DNA from 3 places in the Pseudomonas sp. WHRI 8519 genome. Region 2 is predicted to be linked to each of the others. Evidence: riboswitches for the same ligand, from Rfam matches in the RefSeq annotation. Region 2 holds a riboswitch; each other region holds the start of a gene.
The links. Region 2 has a riboswitch for cobalamin ahead of ABRP30_RS12455 (TonB-dependent receptor). Riboswitches for the same ligand answer to the same signal wherever they lie in the genome.

Region 1: another riboswitch for cobalamin. It lies ahead of ABRP30_RS13845 (CbtB-domain containing protein); the one in region 2 lies ahead of ABRP30_RS12455 (TonB-dependent receptor).
Region 3: another riboswitch for cobalamin. It lies ahead of cobO (cob(I)yrinic acid a,c-diamide adenosyltransferase); the one in region 2 lies ahead of ABRP30_RS12455 (TonB-dependent receptor).

What each region holds. Positions count from the first base shown of each region.
Region 1 is NZ_CP167996.1:3,010,007-3,017,493, reverse strand. Features, by position in the region: gene ABRP30_RS13875 (transporter substrate-binding domain-containing protein) at 1-2,160, opposite strand, end outside; gene ABRP30_RS13870 (response regulator transcription factor) at 2,174-2,788, opposite strand; gene ABRP30_RS13865 (DUF1272 domain-containing protein) at 3,014-3,256, opposite strand; gene cobM (precorrin-4 C(11)-methyltransferase) at 3,323-4,075, opposite strand; gene ABRP30_RS13855 (cobalamin biosynthesis protein) at 4,107-4,499, opposite strand; gene ABRP30_RS13850 (CbtA family protein) at 4,517-5,224, opposite strand; gene ABRP30_RS13845 (CbtB-domain containing protein) at 5,234-5,419, opposite strand; cobalamin riboswitch at 5,528-5,753, opposite strand; cobalamin riboswitch at 6,774-6,984, shown strand; gene cobW (cobalamin biosynthesis protein CobW) at 7,083-7,487, shown strand, end outside.
Region 2 is NZ_CP167996.1:2,714,736-2,722,222, reverse strand. Features, by position in the region: gene ABRP30_RS12465 (ABC transporter substrate-binding protein) at 1-761, opposite strand, end outside; gene ABRP30_RS12460 (ABC transporter ATP-binding protein) at 758-1,543, opposite strand; gene ABRP30_RS12455 (TonB-dependent receptor) at 1,591-3,729, opposite strand; cobalamin riboswitch at 3,838-4,046, opposite strand; gene ABRP30_RS12450 (NUDIX domain-containing protein) at 4,259-4,645, opposite strand; gene ABRP30_RS12445 (SDR family oxidoreductase) at 4,884-6,212, shown strand; gene ABRP30_RS12440 (type 1 glutamine amidotransferase domain-containing protein) at 6,294-6,833, shown strand; gene ABRP30_RS12435 (hypothetical protein) at 7,028-7,300, shown strand; gene ABRP30_RS12430 (MFS transporter) at 7,328-7,487, opposite strand, start outside.
Region 3 is NZ_CP167996.1:1,403,537-1,411,023, reverse strand. Features, by position in the region: gene ABRP30_RS06410 (cobyric acid synthase) at 1-244, opposite strand, end outside; gene cobD (threonine-phosphate decarboxylase CobD) at 241-1,233, opposite strand; gene cbiB (adenosylcobinamide-phosphate synthase CbiB) at 1,226-2,134, opposite strand; gene bluB (5,6-dimethylbenzimidazole synthase) at 2,131-2,781, opposite strand; gene ABRP30_RS06390 (cobyrinate a,c-diamide synthase) at 2,778-4,073, opposite strand; gene cobO (cob(I)yrinic acid a,c-diamide adenosyltransferase) at 4,070-4,681, opposite strand; cobalamin riboswitch at 4,799-5,019, opposite strand; gene ABRP30_RS06380 (sorbosone dehydrogenase family protein) at 5,212-6,528, shown strand; gene ABRP30_RS06375 (C40 family peptidase) at 6,541-7,074, opposite strand; gene ABRP30_RS06370 (C40 family peptidase) at 7,210-7,487, opposite strand, start outside.

The sequences.
Region 1 (7,487 bases), 300 kb from region 2:
GAAAATCTGCTTGATCCTCAGCGCGTCTGCCAACACCCAGGCGGGCCCTTCTGGTAGCGAGCAGTGCAGGCTCAGCCCCTTGACGCGGGCATTGCCATCAAAGACCCTCACGGTGCTGCGCACCAGTTCGACCAGGTCGGTGGCCTCAGGCTGCAGGGTCATGTGGCCAGATTCGATGCGGGAAATATCCAGGATGTCGCCAATCAAACCCAGCAGGCCCACGGCCGAATCGTGCGCGGTCTGCAGGGCCTGAGCATCGCAGTGGCCTTTGCGACTATCTTCCAGCGCGAGCTCGAGCAAGCCGATGACTGCGTTCATCGGGGTGCGGATCTCGTGGCTCATGGTCGCCAGGAACGTGCTTTTGGTATGGCTGGCCCGCTCGGCATCGTCCTTGGCCTGGCGCAATTGTTCGAGCAGGCCGCGGCTCAGGGTCAATTGCGCCTGTAACGCGCGTTGTGCCTCAGTACGCTGATTTATCAGCTTGCGCAGGTAACTGTTCCAGAACACCACGCCGGCCAGCAGCAGTGCAGAGAGCACCAGCACCTGCAATGCCAGTGTCCGGTAGTTGCGCCATGGGCTGTCGCTGACCACCGTGCTGATTCGCCAGCGATTGATCAGTTGGTCGAGTTCTTCGGGAGGGATGCTCAACAGGGCTTTGTCGAGAATGGCCTGCAACTGCGGCTGGCCAGGGGCGACGGCGAACGCCGCCGTCGCCGGGTCATCACCCAGCACAGTGGCTATGCGTAGCTGGTCTTTGAACACATGGGTAATGTAGTACTTGGCGTTGATATGGCTACTGTAGGCGACGTCAGCATCGCCGTTGGCAACGGCTTCCATCAAGCCCAGCGGGTTGTTCACTTCCACCACTACCGCCTTGGGGTGCTGGCGTTGCACTTCTGCTCGCAGAGGTGAGCCACGCAGCAGGGCGATACGTTGGCCTTCCAGAGTTCGTGACTGTGGCGGCCAGGGCGCCTGGCTGCGTGTGACCAGAACTCTCGGGCTGACCAGATAGGGGCGGGTGTAGCGCAGTTGCGTCTGGCGCTGCCCACCATAGCCCAGCGCCCCGATCATTTGCGCCTCGCCCCGTGCCACTTGCTCGATCATGGTCTGCACGGCGTTGCGCTCGATGAGCTTGAATGTCAGCCCGGTGCGCAGGGTGATCTGCTTGAGCAGGTCGATGGTAATCCCGCTGGGTTGCTGTTTGGCATCGTTGAAGGTCAGCGGCGCAAGTGCGGTGTCGACCAGTACGCTGACGGTGGGGTTCTGCTCTATCCACGCCTGTTCCTCATCGGTAAGTGCTGACAGATGGCGTTCGAGCAACAGGCTGGTGTTGCCACTGGTCCAGCGGCGCAGGATGTTCAAGCGTTCGCTTTCTGTGATTCTTGCCAGTGCCATGTCGATCAGCCGGCGCAGGCGCGGGTTGTCATCGGCGAGGGCGAAGGAAAAGGTGCCCGCTGGCCCACGGCAGAAATGGTCGATCTTCACCGTACCCTGGTAACTTTTGCCAATCAGAAAGTCGGTGCTGATGGCATCCCCGAGATAGGCGTCCACCTCGCCCGTTTCCACCGCCGCCAGCCCAGCCAGGGTCGAGCGATAGAGGCTCAACTGTGCGTTGGGGTAGAGCGCACGGACTGTTTCACTCGGCAGGTAGTGATCGACCATGCCCAGGCGCAGGTCTTTCAGGTCCATGTCGTTTTTAAGGGTGCGCCCTTCGCGGGTCACGATGACTGGCAAATCGTCTGCATAGGGCTGGCTCAGGCTCAACTGGGCATCGGCCGCTTCGAAACCGTTGGAGCTGCCCAGCAAATCGATTTTGCCGTCGCGCAAGGCTGCGATCGCGGCATGGCGGCTGGGAAAGCGCCTGACCTCGACCGGTATTCCCAGAAGTTCGGAGATGAGCCCGGCATAATCTGCGCTCAAGCCCTCATAGTCGCTCGGGCTGATATTGATCTCGAACGGTGCGTAATCGGGACGCGAGCTGCCCAGCAGCAGGACTTTGCGCTGCTGCAACCAGTGGCGGTCCTGGCTATCGAGTTGCAGTGGTGAAGCGGTGCTGACAGAACGCGCCAACAACTGCCGCGTTTCCACATCTGCCGGTGTGGCGAGCGCCGAGCCACCCATGCCAATGGCCAGCAAAAGTGCCAGCAGTACGCACCTCATGCCGATCATGCGCCTAGTTGACGTTGTTGCGTTTGGCCAGGTCGACCATTTCTACCAATGATTCTGTCTTGAGCTTGTCCATGATGCGCCCACGGTAAGTGCTGATGGTCTTGGCGCTGAGGTTCATGCAATGGCCGATGTTCTTGTTGTTCTCGCCACGGGCCAGGCGCCGAAGCACTTCCATCTCCCGATTCGACAGGCTGCTCAGGCGCCCTTGCTCGCTATCCAGCGTGTTGCTGTTCACCGACATCTGCGGGAAGGTCGAGTACCCTTTGACCAGGGCTTTCATGGCAAAGACGACGGCATCGAGATCTTCATCTTTGGTTACGAAAGCGCCGATACCGGCGTCCAGGCAGCGGCGTACGTACAGTTCCGAGGCCTGCCCGGTCAGGACCATGATCCTGGGAGCGTGTTCAAGCTGCTGCAGGCGTTTGATGACTTCCATACCGTCGAGGCCGGGAAGCCCTATGTCCAGCACTACCACATCGGGGCGCAGGTTGCGTGCTACCTGCGCCACTTCGCTACCGTTGTCGACTTCACCCACAACTTTGAAGCGCTCGCGCTCAAGCAGCATGCGCAGGGCAAATCGAACGGTAGAGTGATCGTCAACGATCAGCACGGTTGTCATGAGGCTAACTCCTGTCGGAATGTGGTCCGTTTCCTAAGGCTAATCAGGAATACGTCTGCAAGGTCTTTCTGCAGCGCAGCACGATACGTCCATTCCGGTTCCTTGGTAATGGCGAGTATAGATGTGTTGAGTAAGGGGGACGACTTTGTTGAAAAGTCCTACAAAATCGGCTGAGAACAAGCATCGCCGGGGTATGTTTCGACGATGCTTGGGGCTGCAGGTTGCTCAGGCACAGCGGGCGTGGGGCTTGAGCACGCGCGCTGTGGCAGGCGGGTTGTTGCGCAAGGCGGTGCCGACCCGGGTGGGGCGTGCGACCAATTGACCTGAGCAGTTTGGGCAGCGGCCCTGGAAGTGGGTTTGTGCACAGCGCTTGCAGAATGTGCATTCGAACGAGCAGATCAGCGCGTCAGGGCTGTCGCCCGGCAGATCGGCGTTGCAGCATTCGCAATTGGGACGTAGTTCCAGCATGGGGGCGACTCCGGTCCGCGGGATGGAGCCTGGAGTCTGCTATGGCGGGGATCGGCTTGGCAATGTTCAACTGCCCTGGCGATAGAGGTGCGCATGCCCGGCACGGTACAGGGCTGATTCGGCGAACGGCGCATCACCCAGCACATGCCCGACGAGGATCAGCGCGGTGCGACGAAAACCCTTCGCGGCTACCTGCTCGACGATATCGTGGAGGGTGCCCCGTACCCAGTCCTGATCGGGCCAGGTGGCCCGGTGAACAACGGCCACGGGGCAGTCTGCGCCGTAATAAGGAACAAGCTCATCGACGATTCGTGCCAGGTGTTTCACGCCGAGGTGGATCGCCAAGGTGCAGCCATGACGTGCCAGGTCGCCCAGTTGCTCGCCTGCCGGCATGGGCGAGCTGTCACCGTAGCGGGTCAGGATGACCGTCTGTGCCACCTCAGGCAGGGTCAGTTCGCAGCCCAGCAAAGCGGCACTGGCGGCGGTAGCGGTTACGCCCGGAATGATCTGGTAGTCGATGCCCAGCTCGCGCAGGTGGCGGATCTGTTCGCCGATGGCACCATACAAGCTGGGATCGCCGCTGTGGACACGGGCGACATCCTGGCCCTGTTCATGTGCCGCGTGCATGGCCGCAACGATCTGCTCCAGGTGCAGTTCGGCGCTGTTTATCACGGTCTGGGCCTGGTGCCCTTCGAGCACGGCAGCGGGCACCAGCGAGCCGGCGTAGATGATCACTGGGCACTGACGAATCAGGCGCTGCCCTTTGACCGTGATCAATTCCGGGTCGCCTGGGCCGGCGCCGATGAAGTAGACCGTCATGGAAAATCCTTGCAGGTGAATGGTGAAACAATTATCCGCCGCTGGCGAGGGCGAGGGTAGCGCCGCCAAGGGTTTGCCGCGTGACCACGAGCGCGGCGTTGCCACATTCATGATCGGCCAGGGCCAGGGCTGCGCTCTCCGCCACGCCCCAGCAACCGCTGTGGGCGAATGCTACCGCAGAGCGGTGGCTCAGTTGCGGCTCGTATGCCTGCAGTTGCGAGGGTGCGAACACCAAAAGGGGCAGGTCGTGACGTTCGGCGAGTTGTCGCAGGCCGGGTTCGTCCGCTTTCGCTGTGATGCTGGCGATGCCTCGCAGCGCCGCCAGCGTCAGCCCGTGGCTATGCAGTGCCTGGTGTAGCAGTTCGTCGAGGGCCTCCACCGGGCAGCCCCGGCGGCAACCAAAGCCGGCGTAGAGCGCCGGCAGTGTGCATTGGCTTGCCATCAGGCCTGGCTGGAGCGGCGGTACAACCAGGCGCTGAGCAGGCCCAGGGCCAACCAGAAGGCAGCGTTGGTTACCCACGACGCGATCTTGAATTGGGTTTCCAGCGCTTCTGGGGCCAGGCTTTGGTGAACGTCGGGTTGCGGAGCACCGATCACGTGCGGGACTACCAGCAACACGGCGCCGCAGGCCTTGAGCAGCCAATGACGCGGGAACACCAGCAAAGCAAGCCCCAATGCGGTTGCGGCGGCCGTGCCAATCCACCAGCTCTGGCGCTGGCCGAGGTCGGCCGCGGCGGTGCCTGGTAGCTCTGGCGGCAGGCCCAAGGTGGGTGCCAGGCAGAACACGGCGAAGCCGGCCAAGCCCCACAATGCGCCGGTGGTGACGCGGTTGGGTTCGCGCAGGCTGTACAGCGCGGCAAGGATCAAGGCAAAGCCGACGGCTACGACCAGGTTGCCTCCGGTGGTGGAGAGGATGCGTTGCCAGCCATCCTCTGGTGACCACGCCTCTGCGCTGTGTTCGTGCGCGGCGGCGTGTTCATGCCCGGCGGTTGCCTGGCTATCGTGGTGGTGTTCGGCGGCGGGGGCTGCCGATTCATAGGTTTCTGCCTCAAGAATCAGCGGTGCGACCCAGAAGCTTTGCAGCAGGGTCAACAACAGGGCTGCGAGCAGGCCGCTGAAGCCTGCGGTGCGGGCGATGCGCTTGATCATGGGGCGGTCTCAGTGGCAAGGGAATGCGGCGCTGTGGCGGGTGTCGTGGGCGGCGTTGTGTACCGCCTCGATGTGTGAGAAGCCGGCAAAGTAGATCAGGCACAGGCCCAACAGGCTGGCAGCGGTGGCGATGACCACGCGCTGGCTGAGGGTGACGGGGGTGGCGATACCGTGTTTGGCGCTGGTGATGGGCATGACGCGTTCCTCTGCTTTGTGGGGCATTGTGCTTATTGAGCAACAGGCAAGCGCGGCAGCCCCGGGCTTGGGTGGCCCAGAGAAATGCGACAGCGCCCGCCCACCGCGGGGTGTTCATTGACGCCAGGCCGGTCTCCGGGCTTGCGAGGAGGAGCAGGGCTCCTGGTAAAGCGTCACCTTCCCATGCCGGATGGCGTGGCACAGTGGTCTAGACGCTTCGCTCGCTTACCGTTGCGGGGGCAGCACCGGGATTGTCCGGCCCTGATCGAGGGCCTGCGACGCACCGGTTTCCCGTTTCACCCCCGATGGGGGCACCTGAACGTAAGGTGCAAGGAGAGCACGGGGCAGGGTTTGCGTCAATCGCAGCCCTTATCGCATGCCACGATTTCCCTGCCGTTGCCGTTGCCGTTGCCGTTGCCGTTGCCTTGCTTTTGCTCTTGCCTTTGCTTTTCAGTGCGCGATAGATCAGACGCTGCAGATTGCGACTTCAGGAGGCCGAACGGAGGTCTTGCGGAGGGAGGTGACGGGCATGGATGCCCGTCAAGCGCTTCGGCCCATGGATGGGCCGTGAGCGCGGTCTTCCCGGGAGCAAGGCCGGAGTGAGGGAACCCCGAAGCGAAGCGTAGGGGCCGGATGATGGGAGCGGGCGGTTTTTTGGTTCCTTTTTGCCAAGACAAAAAGGGACCCGCCGTAAGGGCGGAAAGGTGATTCAGCGCCGCCCCGGCAAATGGATATTCACGCTAGCTGAAAGCCGCAAGCCGCAAGCCGCAAGCCGCAAGCCACAAGCCACAAGCTCATGCTGGGGTTTTGATTCATCTGGGCATATCCATTTGCTATGGCGACGCTCACTCACCTTTCCGCCCTTACGGCGGGTCACTTTTTGGCAAACGCCCCAAAAAGTAACCAAAAAAGGCTGGCTCCTATCATCCGGCCCCTACGCTGCGCTTCGGGGTTCCCTCGCTCCGGCCTTGCTCCCGGGAGGACCGCGCTCACGGCCCATCCATGGGCCGAAGCGCTTGACGGGCATCCATGCCCGTCACCTCCCTCCGCAAGACCTGCGCTCGGCCTCCTGAAGTCGCAATCTGCGGTGCCTGCACTTGCGCGCTAGAAAATCAAGAGCAAGAGCAAGAGCAAGAGCAAGAGCAAGAGCAAGAGCAAGAGCAAGAGCAAGAGCAAGAGCAAGAGCAAGAGCAAGAGCAAGAGCAAGAGCAAGAGCAAGAGCAAGAGCAAGAGCAAGAGCAAGAGCAAGAGCAAGAGCAAGAGCAGGGGCAGGGGCAGGGCTTGGGCTTGGGCTTGGTTCATTGCGTAGGGGGGGGACGGGCGCGTCAACAGTTGACCACCTGCCACCCCCCGCGTAGCCTTGCCGCTTCGAGGTTCTTCGGCCAGGCCGAAGCTAAGACGGGAACGCGGTACAAGCCGCGGCTGCCCCCGCAACTGTAAGCACCGGTAACGGATCGACACAGCCACTGCGCCTGAGCGCGGGAAGGCGTCATCCCGCCAGCCCCTTGATCGAAAGGGCCGCAACGGTGCAAGCCAGGAGACCTGCCTCGCAACGTTTTCGACTATCAACCGGGCGGGGTGATCCGGTGGCGAACGAGCCCGGCCGGTCCGACCGCGGCTTTCGTCCCGCATGCCCGCGCCATCCTGCCAAGGGCAACGCGACATGAAAACACTGGCCAAGCTCCCCGTCACCATCGTCACCGGCTTCCTCGGCTCGGGCAAGACCACCTTGCTCCGGCACATGCTCGACAACGCCCAAGGCCGCCGCATCGCAGTCATCGTCAACGAGTTCGGCGAACTCGGCATCGACGGCGAAATCCTCAAACAATGCAGCATCGGCTGCACCGAAGAAGAAGCCAGCGGCCGCGTCTACGAACTGGCCAACGGCTGCCTCTGCTGCACCGTTCAGGAAGAATTCTTCCCGGTCATGCGTGAACTGGTGGCGCGCCGTGGCGACCTCGACCATATCCTCATCGAAACCAGCGGTCTGGCACTGCCAAAGCCCCTTGTGCAAGCCTTCCAGTGGCCCGAAATCCGCAACGCCTGCACCGTCGACGCGGTGATTACC
Region 2 (7,487 bases):
AAAATCACTTCAGGGTCGCGTTCCACCACGCTCTCCCAGTTCACCTGCGTCCAGCTGGCCGCCACGTCCTGCATCACATTCACGCCACCGGCAGCATCGACCAAGGCCTGCGGCATGCCCAGGCGCCCCGACGTGGTCGGCCGGTCTTCACCGCTGTCGTAAAGGAATACCCGTGGCCGATGCTGCGCCTGAGCTACCCGCCTGCGCACCTCGGCAACCTGCTGGCGCATGTGCGCCGTGAGGGCTTCGGCTTGCGGCTCGACACTGAAGATGCGGCCCAGATTGCCCAGGTCGCGGGAGACATCATCGAAGCTGGCGCGTTGCTGGGGCATGACCCAGGAGCACGACTCGCTCAGTTCATAGACCGGGATCTCAAACGCTGCCAGCGTTGCGGGCGTGACCGGGCCACCCACGTGCATGCCGTAGTTCCAGCCAGCGAAGAACAAGTCGGCGTCTATCGCCAGCAAGGTTTCGATGGAGGGGTAACGACTGGCCAGTTGCGGCACGCCCTCCAGCGCATCATCGATCCATGGGTCGCGGTGTTTGTGGCGGGTAAAGCCGGTGTAACCGACGATGCGCTCGCGCAGGCCCAGGTGCAACAGCATGGCGGTCATGTTCACATCGTGCACCACAACCCGCTGCGGCGCTTTGCTGAAACTCACCGAACGCTCACAACTGCGGATGTTCAATGGGTATTCACTGGCCGCGATGGGCAATGCCATCAGCAGAGACAACAGGCCGATCAAGGCGTAGATGTTCATGGCCGGGTTATCCAGGTAATGCGTGGGTAAGGATGCAGCGGGTGCGTGTCGATCAGCGCTTGCAGGCCGAAGACCTGCCACAGTAGCTCGACGGTCAACACCTGCTGCGGCGCGCCGCTGGCAATGATTCGCCCGCCGTCGATGACGTACAAGCGGTCGCAAAACGCCGCTGCCAGGTTGAGGTCGTGAAAACTGGCCAGGGTGCTCAGGCCCAGGCCTCGCAAATGCTGCAGCAACCCGAGTTGATAGCGGGGGTCGAGATGGTTGGTCGGTTCATCGAGAATGAGCATTTCAGGGCGCTGTACCAGCGCACGGGCCAGCAGCACTCGCTGCTTTTCACCTCCCGACAACGTGGCGAAGGTCCGTTCGCGGTAGCCGCTCAGCCCTACCCGTTCGAGCACCTCAGCGACCAGTTGCAGATCGTCGGCTGTGTCCCCTTCAAACAGCGATTTGTGCGGCGAGCGGCCCATGGCGACCACTTCGCCGACACTCAACCCGAACTCCTCTGGAAACTCCTGCAGAACCACGGCAATGCGTTGGGCGCACCAGCGCGGGTTGCGCTGCCACAACTCGACGCCGTTCAAGCTGACCTGGCCTGCGGTTGGCTGCGTAGCCCGGTAGGCGCAGCGCAGCAAGCTGGTCTTGCCGCTGCCGTTGGGGCCAATCAGCCCAACGAACTCTCCCTTGCCGACACACAGATCCACGGCGTGCAGCAACGGACGTTGCCTGCCGCCTCGCTCAGGCACAGACCAATGCAGGCCGTCGATTTTCAGATGCATCATTGAACCCACTCCAGCAAGCACCGGCCCGAAGGCCGGTGGCGGCCCCCTCAGAAGCTGTAGTCAGCCGTCACGAAGAACGAACGCGGCTCGCCCAGGTACCACTGCAGGCCGTTGTTGTCAGTGGTGGTGGCATACTGGCGGTCGAACAGATTGTTCAATTGCAGGCCCAGCGTGAGATCAGGTTGGACATGCCAGTCGAAGTTGGCATCGACCACGGTGTAGCTCGGCACCTGCACGGTGTTGGCGTTATCGCCATAGCGGCTGTCGACATAACGCGCCCCTGCCCCGGCGCTGAAGCGCTGACCGAAGTCCTTGCTCAACCACAGGTTGGCCGAACGCCGCGGTACGTTGACGGGCCGGTTGCCACTGTAGTCGTTGCTGCCGCTGGCAAACTCGTCGTACTCGGCACGCACCCAGGCGGCGTTGGCTGAAAGCTGCATATCGTACGGCAGGCGTAGCTCCAGCGTGGCTTCGATGCCGTCCGAAGACTGCTGGCCGATCTGTTGTTGCACCGTCGGGTTGAGCGGATCGGTGCTGAGCAGCTTCTTCTTGACGATGTGGTAGGCCGCCAGGGTCCACTCGCCACGGCCCTCAGGCAGCATCTGCTTGATGCCCACCTCGGTCTGTTTGGCGGTGCTCAGGTCCCAGCTTTGTTGCGCGGCGCTGAGGGTCAGCAGGTTGCTGACGCCCTCGGTGCTGGTGGCGTACTGGCCGTAGACCGAGAGGTCCTGGCTAAGCGCGAACACCAGGCCCGCTCGCCAGTTGTCGCCACTCAGGCTGCGATCCGACCGGGTATCGGTATCCAGATCATCACGGTCCAGGTGCACCTGGTCACGCCGCACCCCGGTAATCAACGACAACCGCTCGGTAAGCTGCGTGCGGTTTTCGGCGAACAACGAGAACTGCTTAGCCTGGTTGGCTTCGCGCGAGCGGTAGGGGTCAGTGCTGATGTAGTCGCCGCCACCCGAACCGGACAGCGGCACGGTATCGGTGTGGGTATTGCCGAAGTCATGCTTGCGCACGAACCGGATCGAGTTGTAGTCGGCGCCGACCACCGTCTGGCTGTCCAGCCCGAACAGCGAATGCTGCAAGGTAAACGACTGGCGATCGCCGATCTGCTCCTGGACCTGCTTGATGCTGATGAAGTTGCTGCGCTGCACCTGACCACCCGGCAGCCAGGTATAGCTCTCGGCGTTGCGCCAGCGGCGTTGAGCCTTGAGGAAGTACAACTGATTGCTGGCGGTGAGGTTGTCGCTGATCACCCACTCAGTGACCAGCCGCGTGGACTGGTCGTTGTAGTGGACCTCGGCGTTATCGACGTTGTAATTGTGGTCGCGTATCGACTCCTGGTAATGCCCGTTGACCAGCGGTGTACCGAAGTACTGCTGTGGGTCCTGATCACCGTAATCGTGGCTGAGGGTGACGCTGAGGTCGTCATTCGGTTGCCAGTGCAACGCGCCGCTGACGGCGATGCTTTCTGATTCACCGCAGTCGACCCAGCCGTTACTGGCAAGCTTGTTGAGGTTCAGTCGGTAGCTCAGCGTATCGGTCAGCGAGCCGCCGCTGTCCAGCGCCACTTGCCGACGATCGTTGGAGCCGTAGCCCAAGCGTACATGGTTGCGCACTTCCCCATCGAAGGGCTTTTTCGGCACCACGTTGATGACCGCGCCCGTGGCACCCTCGCCATAGAGCACCGATGCCGGGCCGCGCAGCACATCGATGCGCTCGACCGACCAGGTGTCCACAGGAAAGGTGACGGTGCCGGCGCCCACGTACAGCCGGGTGCCGTCGTACAGCTGCATGGTGGAACTGTGCCCGGTAAACCCTCGGGCCGAGAGCGCCGTGCCGCCGTTGCCGGGGGTGCCGATGAAGGTGATGCCGGGCGAGCGCGTCACTGCATCCTGGACGGTGTTGTTGTTGCGGGCTTGAATCTGCTCGGCGCTGATGCTGGTGACGCTCGCAGGCGTTTCCAGGGGTGTGAGGTTCAGGCGTGAACCACTGGTGCTGGGGGTATGCAGATCCGGTTGGGTGTCTTGCCCGAGGGTGCCTGTAATGGCGGTAGCCGGTAACGCCAGTGCCTGGTCAGCTTCGGCGCCGTGCGCCGGGACGGTGATGAAAACACAAGGCACCAGGCTTGCACGCATCAACGTGCCTGGCAGAGAACTGAAAAGCGAGTAGCGGGACATATCTTTCCACTTGCAGCAGGAATGAAAGAATCCCGGAGGGAACAACGCATGGGGAACGCGCAGGCGCGCACGCCCACGGAAACCGGCCTGCGCCCGCCCACCGCGGGTTTGCCAAACTGTGCTTCAGGCCGGTCTCCGGGCTCGCGAGGGTCATGAAGCATTCACCTTCCCATGCCGAGGCACAGTGGTGTGTCGAATACTTCGCTCGCATACCGTTGCGGGGGCAGCGCCGGACTGATCATCGCGAGGATGACGAACCGGCTTCCCGTTTCACCCCATGCACGGCGGCAGGGGGCACCTGAAACAGGCGCGCAGATGATCATCAAAACCGTTTCAGGTCAACTGCCATCTTGAAGTAATGGCTTTGTCTGGAAATGAGCCGATGGGTTTGCACGCGCCGGGCACTTGCACAATCGGGCCGGATGGAGTGGCTGGCCTGTAACGTGGCGCGCCTGAAACAAGGAGATTCACCGGCTTAGTGCCCAACCCTCGGGCATCATTTGCCTAGCTACAGCGCTACCTTCTCCAGTCAAGCGACCAAGGCCGGAAGGTTGCGCGCCAGCAGTTCAGCAGCTGCGGGCCCTAGCCGGGACGGTCCCAGCTTGCGGCGCTGTACCCACTTGCACGCCACGATTTCGTTCTGCGGCACAGGCCGGTCTCGTTCATCGATCTGCAAGGTAAAGATGTGATGGACAATGCGACCGGCACGGACCGTACACAGCTGTACCAGGCGCTGCCGGCGAATACCCGTTTCCTCCTGGAGTTCACGAACGGCAGCACTGAGGGGGCACTCATGCGGCTTGACGCTGCCACCTGGGAAATTCCACCCACGCGATTTACGGCGCACCAACAACAGTCGGCCACTGCGAAAGCAGAGCACTGTTGCACGCGTCCGGAGCTTGCCAGGTGTCGACATCCTCACTCCCTTTTCCATTCTTGAGTGACGGTGGACCGCCTGAAGATCCGGCAAGTTCACGCCATCCGCATTTGGGCTCGTTGCCTTGCTCATGCCGCCTGCCACCTGCTCTGAACTTTGCTGCCTCTGCCGGCTTCAGTTGCTTAGTCACTCCACATTCGGGCTTGTGACTCGCAGAGTCCGACGAACACAGCAAACGCCAAGCGATCGCTGGCCTTTGACCGAAGGGGTTCGAACCATGATCGATCAAGCGACAGGCATGAAACCAGGCGAACGCTACTGCGTGGAGAACGTCGAGCGCGCTCATCAGTTCCCTGGTTTCTTTCAGGACGGTAAGTATTACCTCGGCCCCGAACTGCTCACGGCAGTAGGCTGGCTCGAAGGGACGAAATTCCTCTATGACAGCCTGGATGCGCAGGGTGAACCCGTTTTCCCGGACCGGGTGGCGGGCACCATCGAGGGCATGAAGCTGGTGCTGATCGACGGCACGGCCTTGCAGCTCTCGAAGATACCCGCCAGCGCCACCCTCGCACCTACCGCGGACAACGTCGAGCAGGCCCCAGAACCTGCCCATCCTGCAGCCCCTACCCCGTTAAAGGGCCCGTTGCGCGGCAAGGTCGTGGTCATCACCGGCGCTTCCAGTGGTATAGGCAGGGCCGCGGCACATGCATTCGCTTGCACCGGTGCGCGGTTGGTGCTCGCTGCACGCGATGAGCAAGCCTTGTTCGATGTGCTCGATGAATGCACCGACTGTGGCACAGACGCCGTGGCGATCGTCACCGACGTCACCCGCAGCGACCAGGTGCAGGCGCTGGCCACACAGGCTGCCGAATTTGGCCACGGACGGATCGATATCTGGGTCAATAACGCCGGCGTTGGCGCGGTGGGCAACTTTGAGCAAACACCGCTGCAAGCACACGAACAGGTCATTCAGACCGACCTGATCGGTTACCTGCGTGGCGCCTACGTGGCCCTGCCCTATTTCAAGGCCCAACGCAGCGGCATTCTCATCAACACCCTGTCACTGGGAAGCTGGATCGCCCAACCCTATGCGGCGGCCTATTCGGCGAGCAAGTTCGGCCTGCGCGGGCTGACCGAGGCGCTGCGCGGCGAATTGACCGAGTTCCCGGACATCCACGTCTGCGACATTTATCCAGCGGTCATGGACACCCCGGGCTTCAGGGATGGTGGCAATTACACCGGCCATGCGCTCACACCGCCCGGGCCGATCTACGACCCGCAGCAGGTAGCCAAGGCCATGGTGGCCAGCGCTATTTCCCCTCGCGCCCACACCACCGTTGGCACTGCCGCCCGCCTTGCCCACCTGGCGAGCTACCTGGTCCCGCGCCTGGCGCTGGTTACAGGGTGGTTGACACGCAGGGCGTTGAACCGCAGCCCCAGTGCACAGATCACCTCCGGCAACCTGTTCGAGCCAACCAGTGACCGGCGCAGCGTGGAGGGCGGCTGCAAATCCAGCAACGGCAACATGACGCTGTGGGTGGTTGCGGCAGCCGTCGGTGTCATCGCCGGGCTCGCCGCCACCCGCTCGCCACGCAGGCGCCGCTAAGCACACCGCTGAGCATCGAGCAGGAACTTTGCTCGCCATGGCGGGCCCCTATTGAAGGTTTATTGGTAAAGGAGATGAATGATGAATGCACAACTGAGCGGTAAGCGTGTGGCCTTTCTGGTCACTGACGGCTTCGAGCAGGTGGAACTGACCGGCCCCCGTGAGGCTTTGGAAAAGAGCGGCGCGGTAGTCGACATCCTGGGTGAGAAAGAAGGTACGGTCCGAGGCTGGAACCATGACAAGCCCGCCGACGAATTCACCGTGGATACGACTTTCGACAATGCCCAGGTCGATCTTTACGATGCCCTGGTGCTGCCCGGCGGCGTTCAGAACTCCGACACCATTCGCTTGATCCCTGGCGCGCAACAGCTGGTCAAAAGCCATGACGCTGCCGGCAGACCCCTGGCGGTCATCTGCCACGGTGCCTGGTTGCTGATATCGAGTGGGTTGGTCAAAGGCAAGCGGATGACCAGCTACAAGACCTTGCAGGATGATATTCGCAACGCCGGCGGCACGTGGGTAGATGAACAGGTGGTGGTCGATGGCAACCTGATCAGCAGCCGCCAGCCGGACGATATTCCTGCCTTCAATGAGCAATTGATCAAAGCATTGGCAGGCTGAGTTTCGCGTAGCTGCCCAGCGCATGAACAGCAGTGTTTGCTGTTCTGCTCCCGGTCAGCAATAACGGCGCGAGCTGTGGTGTGTTCGGCCTGGTCCACTCTCACAAGCCACTGCCAACGCCGGGAGCTCGCGCAAGGGGAATGGCCATGACCGTCGAAGGCATGGCCTTGATTGAATGATTTGGATTGTGCCCGATGGAAGACTGGATCGGTTTATTGGAATGGCCTGCCATGGCTGTGACGGTGGTGGCGGCCTGGTGCATCGGCTCGCGCCGCCCAGGCCGGCGTAAAGTGGGGTTCTGCTGCTTCATCGCCAGCAACCTGCTGTGGTCGATCTGGGGCTTGCATGCCCAGGCATGGGCTTTGATCGTATTGCAGGTCGTGCTCTGCCTCATGAACCTCAGAGGCTGGTGGAAGAGCAAAGTAGCGTCAAAGCGATCGCATGGGGTGCATTCTCGGCCGGCTTGATCTGTGGCCATGCCCCAGTGCATCGTCTCACTGGTTTGTTCCCTGTAGCGTACGGCTTGTACATGGGAATGTGCGATTAGTGGCAGCACTTAGCACGGTTGCCGACAGCAAGAGCACGCCGCTGGCGACGAATGTGGCTCGGTAGCCGAACCCGTCATACAGCACGCCACCCACGGTAGCCCCCGCA
Region 3 (7,487 bases), 1.3 Mb from region 2:
TGTTGGGCTTGAGCAGCACCGGGTTCATGTCGGTGTGCGGCGCCAGGCGGCAAGCCTGGGCCTGCACCGCCTGGGCGCGGCCGATCTCACCGCCATCGGCAGTCACGGCACTGTTGAGTGCCATGTTCTGCGGCTTGAACGGCACCACGGCCACCCCCTGGCGCAGCAGCCACCGGCACAGGGCGGTCACCAGCGTGCTCTTGCCGGCGTCGGAGGTGGTGCCTTGCACCATGAGGGTGGTCATGCCATTTCCTTCTGATAATCGGCCAGGGCCTGGGCCAGCCGCTGCTCTTCAGCAGCGCAGGCGGGCAGGCCCAGGCGCACGGCAGGTGGCTGTTCGAACAGGCGCACCAGGATGCCGCGGCGGGCCAGAAAGTCATGCAGGTGCGCTGCGCGCTCGTAGCGTACGTACTGGAACAGGTCGCAACCACCTGCGGGGGCCAGGCCGGTGTTTTCCAGTAGCTGGGCAAGCCGTTGGCTGGCACGGGCACAACGCTCGATCTGCAGCGGGTGCGCTGCCAGGTCGGCGAAACACGCCTGGGCCAGCACCCGGGTCGGGCCGCTGATGGTCCACGGGCCCAGCAGGTCGGCCATGCGCCGCAACAGTGGCTGCTCGGCCGCCACGCAGCCCAAGCGCACACCGGCCAGGCCGAAGAACTTGCCGAACGAGCGCAGCACGATCAGCCCAGGGCGTTCGGCGCAACCGGCCACGCTGTGCTCGGGCGTGTTGTCCATGAAGGCTTCATCCACCACCAACCAGCCGCCGCGCTCGGCCAAGCGGGCATGCCATGCCAGCAGGCGATCGCGCGGCACGCGGTGGCCGGTGGGGTTGTTCGGGTTGACCAGCACCAGCACATCGAGGCTGTCCAGGCACGCCTGGGCCTCGCTTTCATCCAGTTCGATCACGTGATGCCCGGCGCGTCGCCAGGCCTGTGGATGCTCGGCATAGCACGGCGACAGCACCCCGACACGACCGCTCGGGCGCAGATGCGGAAGGGCCTGGATCGCCGCTTGCGAGCCCGCTACCGGCAACAACTGGCCAACACCGTAGTACTGGCGGGCCGCCTCTTCGAGGCCGTCTTGGGTCTCGGGTAGCCGCGCCCAGGCGTGCGCCGGGATCGGCGGCACCGGGTAGGCCCACGGCGCAATACCGCTGGACAGATCGAGCCAGGCCTCCCGGGCAATCCCGTATTGCCGCACTGCCCTGAGCAGTCGGCCGCCATGTTCAAGCATTGCAGTAGGCTCCCACGCAGATCACCAGCAACCACAACCACACGCCACGCTGCACCAGGGCCCAGCCGCGCTCGATGGCACCGGCATCGGCCACCGGGCCTTCGCCCAGGCGCGGGCGCTCGTGGCGCTCACCGTGATACACCGCCAGGCCACCGAGTTCGACACCCAGCGCACCGGCCCCCGCCGCCATCACCGGCCCGGCGTTGGGGCTGTCCCACAACGGGCCCTGGTTGCGCCAACAGGCCAGCGCCAGGCGGGTTTTGCCGAGCAAGGCGTAGGTCAGTGCCACCAGCCTGGCGGGAATATAGTTGAGTACATCGTCGATGCGCGCCGCGCACCACCCGAAGCGCTCAAAGCGTTCATTGCGGTAGCCCCACATGGCATCCAGCGTATTGCTCAGGCGGTACAGGACCACGCCCGGCGCTCCGGCCACGATGAACCAGAACAGCGCGGCGAACACGGCATCGCTGCCGTTCTCCAGCACCGATTCGGTTGCGGCCCTGGCCACGGCCGGCTCGTCGAGCTCGCGGGTCTCGCGGCTGACCAGGTAACCGACGCGGCGCCTCGCCTCCTCCAGATCACCCTGGCGCAAGGCGCTGGCGACCGGCAGCACATGCTCGCCAAGGCTGCGCAGGCCCAGGGCGCAGTACAGCGCCAGCACATCCACCAGCCAGCCAATGTAGGGCAGCCAGGAGAGGATCAGCGCCACCAGGGTCAAGGGCACCACGGCCAGGAACCAGGCACTCACGCCGTGGCTGCGCCAACCACGCCCACCGGCATTCAGGCGCTGCTCCAGGCTCGACGCCAGGTTACCGAAGGCCACCAGCGGATGGCGCCGCTGCGGCTCGCCGAACAATGCATCCAGGGCCACACCGGCCACGGTCAGCAAGGCGACACTCATGGGCGCTCTCCCCAGTGGTTCTCATACAGCATGTCGCTCAAAGGCCGTTCCTGGGCCCAGTTTTCCATCACCAGCATGGGGGCCGGATAGAACTCGGTGACAGGCCCCAGGCACAGCACCGCCACCGGTTTGGCGCCGGCAGGCATGCCCAGCAGCGCAGCCAATGCCTGCGGGTCGAACAACGATACCCAGCCCAGCCCCAGCCCTTCGGCACGGGCCGCCAGCCACAGGTTCTGAATGGCGCAGGCGAGCGAGGCGAGGTCCATTTCCGGCAAGGTCCGCCGGCCGAAAATATGTGGCTCGCGGTTGTCCATCAATGCCGCCACCAGGACTTCGGCGCAGTCGTTGATGCCTTCTACCTTGAGCTTCATGAAGGCGTCGCTGCGCTCGCCCAAGGCCTGGGCCGTGCGCACCCGCTCCTCCTCGACCAGCGCCTGGATCCGCCCGCGCAGATCCCCCTGGCTGATGCGGATGAACCGCCAAGGCTGCATCAGGCCAACGCTGGGGGCCTGGTGCGCCGCGCCGAGCAGGCGGCCGAGCACGTCAGGCGCAACGCTGCCGCCGGCGAAGTGGCGCATGTCGCGGCGCTCGCCGATTGCCCGGTAGACGGCCGCGCGCTCGGCATCGCTGAAGGCGTGCTCGCTCATGGCCGCAACAGCGCCGCCGCCGCCTCTGGGTTGGAGGGGAAATAGAAGTGCACATAGGATGCAGTGAGCCGCCCAAGGCGGTAGACCGCCTCGTTGCCGCGCCCGCCGTTGGGGCTCAGGCCGCGCGCGATGGGCTGCAGTTCGGTGCTGGTCAGGGAGTGGTGGTAGGTGTGGCCGCGCAGAGTGCCTTCGGGCAGCTCCACAGCTTGCAGGGCCAGCGCCGCCAAGCGTTTTTGCATGGTCGCCTCGCCGGGCAGCAGGCCGAGCAGCGCTGCACGTTCACCGGCTACGTCGGTCAGGGCATCGAGCAGGTAGAGCATGCCACCGCACTCGGCCAGCAACGGCTTGCCGGCGCCGTGGTGCGCACGGATCGCGGCGCACATCGGGGCGTTGGCGGCCAGCGCATGGTGGTACAGCTCCGGGTAGCCGCCCGGCAGGTACAGGCTGTCTACATCGGGCAACGCGCGGTCGTGCAGCGGCGAGAAGAACGCCAGCTGTGCCCCCAGGTTGCGCAGCAGGTCGAGGTTGGCGCCGTAGGTGAAGGCGAACGCTGCGTCCCGGGCGACGCCAATGCGCACACCCGCCAGCGAGGCGGTGCAGGGCACTTCCTGCGGCGCGGCGAATGCCACCGGCGGCGGCAATGCGGCATCGCAGCTGCTGCCCAGTGCCTGGGCGGCAGCGTCCAGGCGCGCATCCAGGTCATTCAGCTCGCTGGCCTGCACCAACCCCAGGTGGCGGCTGGGCAGCTCGATACCGCGCTCGCGCGACAACCCGCCGTACCAGCGCAGGCCTTCGGTCAGGCTGCCTTCGAGCAACTGCGCGTGGCGCAGGCTGCCGACACGGTTGGCGAGCACCCCAGCGAACGGCAGGTCGGGCTGGTAGCGCGCCAGCCCCAGGGCCAGTGCACCAAAGGTCTGGGCCATGGCCGTACCATCGATCACCGCCAACACCGGCACGCCGAAGTGGCGCGCCAGGTCGGCACTGGACGGGGTGCCGTCGAACAGCCCCATCACGCCCTCTATCAGGATAAGGTCGGCCTCACCCGCCGCGTCCCACAGCAGGCGGCGGCTTTCCTGCGCCCCGATCATCCACAGGTCGAGCTGGTACACCGGCGCCCCGCTGGCACGCTCGAGGATCATCGGGTCGAGAAAATCAGGCCCGCATTTGAACACACGGACCTTGCGCCCAAGGTTGCGGTGCAGGCGGGCCAGGGCTGCGGTCACGGTGGTCTTGCCCTGGCCAGATGCCGGTGCTGCGATCAGGACGGCTGGGCAGTGGCGCGTCTGACTCACAGTTCGACGCCCTTCTGTGCACGGATACCCGCCTGGAAGGCATGCTTGAGCATGCCCATCTCGGTAACGGTGTCGGCCAGTTCGATCATTTCGGCTTTGGCCGCGCGGCCAGTGACGATCACATGCTGCATGGGGGGGCGCGCCTGGATGTCGCCAAGCACCTGATCGAGGTCGAGGTAGCCGTGCTTGAGGGCGATGTTCAGCTCGTCGAGCACCACGAACTGGACGCTCGGGTCCTGCAGCAGCTGGCGTGATACCGCCCAGGCTGCCTCAGCGGCGGCAATGTCGCGCTGGCGGTCCTGGGTTTCCCAGGTGAAGCCTTCGCCCATCACGTGGTAACGCACCTGCTCGGGGAAGCGCCGGAAGAACAGCTCCTCGCCGGTACTGTTGCGGCCCTTGATGAACTGCACCACGCCACACTGCATGCCATGGCCCAAGGCGCGTGCGAGCATGCCGAACGCCGAACTGCTCTTGCCCTTGCCATTGCCGGTCAGCACCAGCAGCAGGCCGCACTCATTAGGGGAATTGGCGATGCGCTCGTCGATGATCGCCTTCTTGCGCTGCATGCGCGCCAGGTGACGTTCGTCGCGTTCGGTGGTTTCGCTCATGGGGGTCTCCGCAGGCTGTCGCCGCGTAAGACACGGCGACAGGTCGATAGGCGGGCAGACGGAGAGCGCGCAGGGCCGTGGCCAGACGCCACGGTGCACCGCGCATCACCCTCCGTGATGCCGTTGGCAGTGACAGGCCGGTCTCCGGGCTCGTGAGCGGGCGTTGGCCCGGGCCCGCGCGCCTTCCCGGATACTGGCATCCAGTGGCCGTGCGCGGTTTTTGACTCACCTACCGTTGCGGGGGCAGCGCCGGACTCGCACCTTATAGGCGCACACCGGCTTCCCAGTTTCACCCTGCCCAGACGGGCTTGCAGGGCACCTGAAACACGCGCGAAGGTTAGAGTGTTGCACCGGGAGCGTCAATCGAAGGGGGTGATTTGGCAGCGATCTGATGCCGATAAAGGCGCATGATCGATTGCTCATGGATCGCTGCGAGCGGATCGGCCGCTACGACCGGGAAGTGCTCAGCTGAACCACTGGCCGTTCTCCCGGCTCTGAATCTTCAAGAGCATCGTCACAGGGGTGCAGACATGAAACACATGCGTGTTGTCTTTCCTTGGGTACTGGGCGCTTGCCTGGCGGGCTGCACCGAGAGGGCCATGCTGGAGGTCAGTGAGGGCAGCGGCCCGTCTGTACAGCTGCCCCCACCGAAAAAGACGTTGATACCCACCGTCAATATCGCGCCCGCCATCGGCTGGCCAACGGGTGGAAAACCCAAGGCGGCAGCAGGCACACAGGTGAAAGCCTTCGCCGACAACCTCGACCACCCGCGTTGGCTTCATGTACTGCCCAACGGTGATGTGCTGGTGGCAGAGACCAATGCCCCGCCCAGGCCTGATGATGGCAAGGGCCTGCGTGGCTGGGCCATGGACAGGGCGATGAAGCGCGCCGGTGCCGCGGTGCCCAGCGCCAACCGCATCACCTTGCTGCGCGATGCCGACCATGACGGCGTTGCCGACACCCGCACGACCTTCATCGACGGGCTCAATTCGCCGTTTGGCATGGCACTGATCGGCCAGGATTTCTATGTCGCCGATACCGACAGGCTGCTGCGCTTTCGCTACACCTCGGGGGCTCTGCAGCTTCGCGAACCGCCGGAGCAGGTCATCGAGTTGCCAGCGGGGCCCCTGAACCATCACTGGACCAAGAACGTCATTGCCAGTGCCGATGGCAAGAAGCTGTATGTGACAGTCGGCTCCAACAGCAATGTCGGTGAGAACGGCATGGAACAGGAACAGGGACGCGCTGCGATCTGGGAGGTCGATGCGGCCAGCGGCGCGCACCGGATCTTTGCCTCTGGGCTGCGCAACCCCAACGGCCTGGCCTGGGAGCCGCGTACTGGTGCCTTGTGGACGGCAGTCAACGAGCGTGACGAGATCGGCAGTGACCTGGTGCCCGACTACATCACATCGGTGAAAGATGGCGGCTTTTATGGTTGGCCCTACAGCTATTACGGCCAGCACGTCGATGAGCGGGTCGTGCCGCCGAACCCGCAAAAAGTCGCGCAGGCACTTGTGCCGGACTATGCCGTGGGGCCCCATACCGCATCACTGGGGTTGGCGTTTGCAGAGCCCGGTGCGCTGCCTGCACCGTTCGACCAGGGTGCTTTCGTGGGCCAGCATGGCTCCTGGAATCGCCAACCGCACAGTGGCTACAAGGTGATCTTCGTGCCATTCGACACGGCTGGCAAACCTGTCGGCAAACCGATCGACCTGCTCAGCGGCTTTCTGGATGGCGATGGCAACGCCATGGGGCGACCGGTAGGCGTGGTCAACGACCATCGCGGCGGCGTGCTGGTGGCAGACGATGTGGGCAACGTGGTGTGGCGGGTAAGCAAGGCGCCGTAGCGCCTTGCGCGATCAAGGGTTATGCGCCAGATGCCCTTGAGTGATCACCCGTTTTGCCTGCAGGTAGGCTTTGGACCAGTAACTGTTGGACAGGTAATCCAGACGTACAGTGCCACCGGTGGACGGAGCATGCACGAAACGCCCTTCGCCCACGTAGATACCGGCGTGACTGACCTGCGAGCCACCGCTGGTGGCGAAGAACACCAGGTCGCCCGATTGCAGGGAGTGGACATCCACGGTCGGAGCACGCATGACGATCATCTCTCGGGTGGAGCGAGGCAGGCTGATACCCGCCGCATCCCGGTAGACGTAGTTGATCAAGCCACTGCAATCGAAACCGGAATCGGGTGTGTTACCGCCCCAGCGATACGGCGTACCCACCAGGCCGATCGCGCGCATCAGCACGTCGTTGGCAATCGGCGAAGCAGGAGGTTGGCTGTACGAGACCTGAGGCTGTGTCACAGGCGCCGGTGCCGGGGCACGGCTGGAGCAGGCGGCAAGCAATGCCACCAGGGAAAGGAGTGCGAAGCGCGCCATCATCACCATGGCAGAACATCCTGTCTGAGATCGCTGGGCTGCAACCGAAAAGTGTTGAGAATTTAGATTAGACGCATTCTGTAAATGCGCACGGCGACTAGCTTTTCAAGCATCGTCGCCGTGGCAGGGTACATCATTTTGATATCAGTTGCGTGCGAGATTGCTCGCCGGCGCCATGGCCAGGGCGCGCTTGGCCTCGATGAAGGTCTTGCTCCAGTAGCGATCACCGAGGTTGTCGATGCGCACACCACCGCTGCGGCGGCTGCTGGAGTGGATGAACTGGTTGTCACCCAGATAGATGCCGGCATGGCTGACACGGCCACGGCCATTGGTGCTGAAGAACAGCAGGTCACCCGGCTTGAGCTTGTTGCGGGCCACCTTGGGCGCATCGACGTTGATCATTTCGCGGGTCGAGCGCGGCA